2 regions of the Halomonas sp. Cn5-12 genome follow, and region 1 is predicted to be linked to the other one. Evidence: predicted binding sites of a transcription regulator. Region 1 holds the regulator's gene; the other holds the start of a gene.

The links. Region 1 encodes LexA, which represses DNA repair genes until DNA is damaged. Its sites were predicted from a motif close to TACTGTNTANNTANACAGTA; they were not measured.
Region 2: the regulator LexA is predicted to act here: its motif matches at 940-959, upstream of dinB (DNA polymerase IV).

What each region holds. Positions count from the first base shown of each region.
Region 1 is NZ_JAKGAY010000001.1:40,811-43,014, reverse strand. Features, by position in the region: gene purU (formyltetrahydrofolate deformylase) at 1-392, shown strand, start outside; gene L1249_RS00180 (energy-coupling factor ABC transporter permease) at 411-1,082, shown strand; gene lexA (transcriptional repressor LexA) at 1,104-1,781, opposite strand; gene L1249_RS00170 (TetR/AcrR family transcriptional regulator) at 2,010-2,204, shown strand, end outside.
Region 2 is NZ_JAKGAY010000029.1:35,061-37,264, forward strand. Features, by position in the region: gene dinB (DNA polymerase IV) at 1-916, opposite strand, end outside; gene L1249_RS13905 (protein adenylyltransferase SelO) at 1,100-2,204, opposite strand, start outside.

The DNA.
Region 1 (2,204 bases):
TGCAGGAGCAGATTGATGCTGCCCGCGCTGACTGCATAGTGCTGGCACGCTATATGCAAATTCTGCCGCCTTCGCTTTGCGAACGGTATGCAGGACGCGTGATTAACATTCATCACAGCTTCTTGCCTTCCTTTGCGGGTGCCAAGCCGTATCATCAAGCCTATGAGCGGGGCGTGAAACTGATTGGGGCAACTTGCCACTATGTGACAGAAGAGCTGGATGCAGGCCCCATAATTGAGCAGGACATTCACCGGGTCAGCCACTGTCACACGCCTACTGATTTGGTACGTTTTGGTCGCGATGTGGAAAAAGCGGTATTGGCGCGGGGGCTGCGTTGGCACCTAGAAGATCGCGTGCTAATTCACGGCAACAAAACGGTCGTTTTTAGCTAATCGGCAGAAGGGGGCGCTATGTCGTTTGCACAAAGCGTATTGGCACCGTGGGCACTCGTGATGACGTGGCTTTTATCGTTGGGTGTCATCGTCTGGTGCTTATGCCTGCGCCCCTGGCGGCCACTGCTTGAGGATACAGCGCTTCAGCACCGCTGGATGGCAGCTACGTTGGCCATCATGTTGATGTGGCAATTGCGTGCGCAAGCGGTGGACTGGTTAACGCTTCACTTGGTGTTTACGGTGCTGATGACGCTAGTCTTTAAAATGCCGCTGGCGTTGATCAGCAATGTGATGATTAATGTCGCCATGGTGGCTATTGGCAGAAACGATTGGTCGCTAATGGGGGCAAATATGCTGGTGACAGGTATTGTGCCTGCGACCGTGACCGGTTTTGTATGGCGAATCGTTGACCGTCGGTTGCCTGATAATTTGATGGTGTTTTTATTTGCTTGTGGCTTTTTTGGAACGGCCTTGGCGACCTTAGGGGGAGGGCTATCTGCTGTTGCGCTGATTATCGTAGCGGGCACTGATCCCGAGGCCGTCTATCTCGCCCAAGAGTATGCCCGCTTTTTACCGTTACTGATGCCGTCAGAGGCATTTATAACCGGTATGCTGCTGAGTATTTTACTAGTGTACCACCCAAGCTGGGTGGCCACCTTTAATGACCACCGCTATATCGACTTGCAGTAGCCTGCCTTACAGGTTGGGCAACTAGCCAAGCGCTTGCCCATTACCACCGCGAATAACACCAACACCCACGCCTTCAATATCAAGCTGCTGAGTGCGTAGGTCGATCTCAATTGGTGCGAAATCTGCGTTCTCGGCAATCAGTGTTACTTGATGCCCTTGGCGTTTAAAACGCTTGACCGTTACTTCGTCTTCTAATCGTGCCACGACAATTTGCCCATCGCGAACGCGGTCAGTGCGATGCACGGCCAGAAGGTCGCCTTCAAGAATGCCTACATCTTTCATGGATAGGCCGCGCACCCGTAGCAGGTAATCTGCTTTAGGCGTGAAGTACTCAGCGGGCAGCGGGCAGTAACGGTCAATATGTTCAGCCGCAAGGATAGGGCTGCCAGCGGCGACCTCACCAATCACAGGAAGCCCATTGGGCAGCGGCTCATTAGTAGCAGGTGCTGCAGCCGCTGGCGTTTCAGTAAGCTCCTGCGGCTCCTGGTTAGGTAAGCGGATGCCTCGTGATGTATTGCGAATTATACGAATAGCGCCTTTGCGCTCGAGCGCACGCAAATGCTCTTCTGCTGCGTTAGGCGAGCGGAATCCCAGCGCTTTGGCAATTTCGGCGCGGGTAGGGGGGTAGCCAAGCTCACCCATGGTCTTAACAATAAAATCAAATACGTGCTGCTGACGTGCTGTGAGTGGACGCGACATACCAAACTCCAAAACAGTGAAAAGACAGTAGCTACATGTCGGCTTAATCAGTATGTGTTTAAGTATACAGTATGTTGCTCTGTCCAGTACATGACGAGTTACACCCAACCGAGACAGTCGTTAAGTGTTTAGTTAACGCTTACTACCCTTTGGATAAGAGATTGAGCCAGCAGGGGTTATGACATAGTATTCAGCTATGTTTAAAACACCTGTTTTTTGGAGGGCGCTATGGCCCAATCGGATACGGTAACGCGTATTTTAGATACTGCAGAGGTACTGTTTGCAGAGCGAGGCTTTGCCGAGACGTCGCTGCGTAATATCACCAGCAAGGCCCGGGTTAATTTGGCGGCCGTGAACTACCACTTTGGTTCCAAAAAAGCGCTAATTCAAGCGGTGTTTTCCCGCTATCTCGATCCATTTTCA
Region 2 (2,204 bases), on a different contig from region 1:
CGGGGTCGGCGTGTTCGACGGTGGTTTGGGTGAAGTCGTTGAACTTGACCTTCACCATTACGCCGCGCACGGCGGGGGCCGGATCTAGGCGAGCGTATCGGCGCTCTAAATCGCCAATCAGCTCGGGGAGCTGACGACGGCAGGCTTCCAGGGTGGGTAAATCTTGAGAGTAGGTTTGCTCGGTGCTGATCGACTTGCGTTCGCGGTGGGTTTTAACCGGGCGCTCATCGCGCCCGTGGCTGAGTTCATGCAGGCGATGCCCAAAGCGGCCAAAGCGCTCCACCAGCTCGGTCAGCGGCCGGGCGCGCAGATCCGCCCCCGTTTGAATCCCCAGTTCGGCCAGCTTTTCAGCGGTGCGCGGCCCCACCCCATGAATCTTTTTCACCGGCAGTTGCTGCACGAAGGCGTCGATATCGTCTGGCGTGATGACAAACAGCCCATCGGGCTTGCGCCAGTCGCTGGCGATCTTGGCGAGAAACTTGTTGGGTGCCACACCCGCCGAGACGGTAATGCCCACTTCCTGCTTCACCCGATGGCGAATGGCTTCGGCCATACGGGTGGCGCTGCCGTGGTGAAGCGTGACCTCCGAGACATCCAGAAAGGCTTCATCCAGCGAGAGCGGCTCGATCAGTTCGGTGACATCGCGATAGATGGCAAACACCTGGCGTGCCACGGCCTTGTACTTCGCCATATCGCCACGAATCACCGTGAGATGGGGGCAACGTTTGAGCGCCTGAGCCATGGGCATGGCGGAGTGGATGCCAAACGCGCGGGCAGGATAGTTACAGGTGGCCACCACCCCGCGCTGCTCCACACTGCCGCCAATGGCAATAGGGATATCGGTTAACGCGGGGTTATCGCGCATCTCGACCGCCGCATAGAAGCAGTCACAGTCGCAGTGAATGATTTTGCGCACAGGCCGACCTTGCCTCCGCCATTAACTGTAAAAAAGCACAGTTTATCACAGGGTGTGCTGCAGCGCTGATGAGCAGCAAAACCCTAGGCGGGGGCGCTGTGAATCCCTCCCTGGACGCTACTTTCGCCATCCCTGGCGAAAGACCCCCGCTACGGGTTTTCCGCCCATATTCGCTGATCTAAATCAAGTACCACAAAAGGTGCGTAGCACCTGCTCGCTTTCCGTGGCCGGGGCGGCTAAGCGGCGCGCTTCTTCGGATTCATCGAAGGGCTGCGTGACCGCCGCGAGCAGCGTGTGGAAAGGCGCGAAATCGCCTTCTGTTGCCGCTTCAATCACCTCTTGAATGCGGTGGTTGCGGGGAATCACCACAGGGTTGGCGCGGCGCATGGCCTCCAGGCGCTCACGCTGCTGGCTCGCTTGCTGGGCGTTTTCCCACTCGGCCAGCCAAGCAGCAAGGCCATCGGGCTGAGTGGTCAGCGCTAGCAGCGCCTCTTTTTGGGAATGGGCTGACGAGTTCTTTCTCAGCGCTTGCGCATAGCGCGTCAGCGCATCAAAGGTGGCGGTCATATCCATGCGGCCCTGATGCATCTGGATTTCCAGCGCTTCCATGAGCGGCGCGGCGCGATCGCTTTCTGGAGCGAGGCCTAGCTTATTAGCGTGCAGGCGGCGCTGCTCGGCGCTAAAGCGGGAGGTAAAGCCGCGTAGCACCTCGGTGGCCTGCTCTACCACGGTGTCACCCTCTGCGCGCATCAGCGGCAGTAGGGTTTCGGCAAAACGGGCCAGGTTCCACTGGGCAATGCCCGGCTGGTTGTCGAAGGCGTAGCGCCCGCCCTGGTCAATGGAGCTGTACACCTTCTTCGGGTCGAACTGCTCCATAAACGCGCAGGGGCCGTAATCGATGGTTTCACCGGCAATGCTGCAGTTGTCGGTGTTCATCACGCCGTGAATGAAGCCTAGGCTCATCCAACGCGCCACCAGCGCTGCCTGGCGGGCGGTCACGGCCTCCAATAGCGCTAGGTACGGGTCTTCGGCAGTGGCCGCTTCGGGGTAGTGGCGGGCTATCACATGATCGGCCAACGCTTTGAGCGCGTCTTCATCGCAGCGAACGGCGGCAAACTGGAACGTGCCTACACGAATATGGCTGCTGGCTACGCGGGTCAGCACGGCTCCCGGCTCGGCCATTTGGCGCACCACGCGCTCGCCCGTAGAGACAGCCGCCAGCGCCCGGGTGGTGGGTACGCCCACGGCGGCCATAAATTCACTCACCAGATATTCCCGCAACACCGGG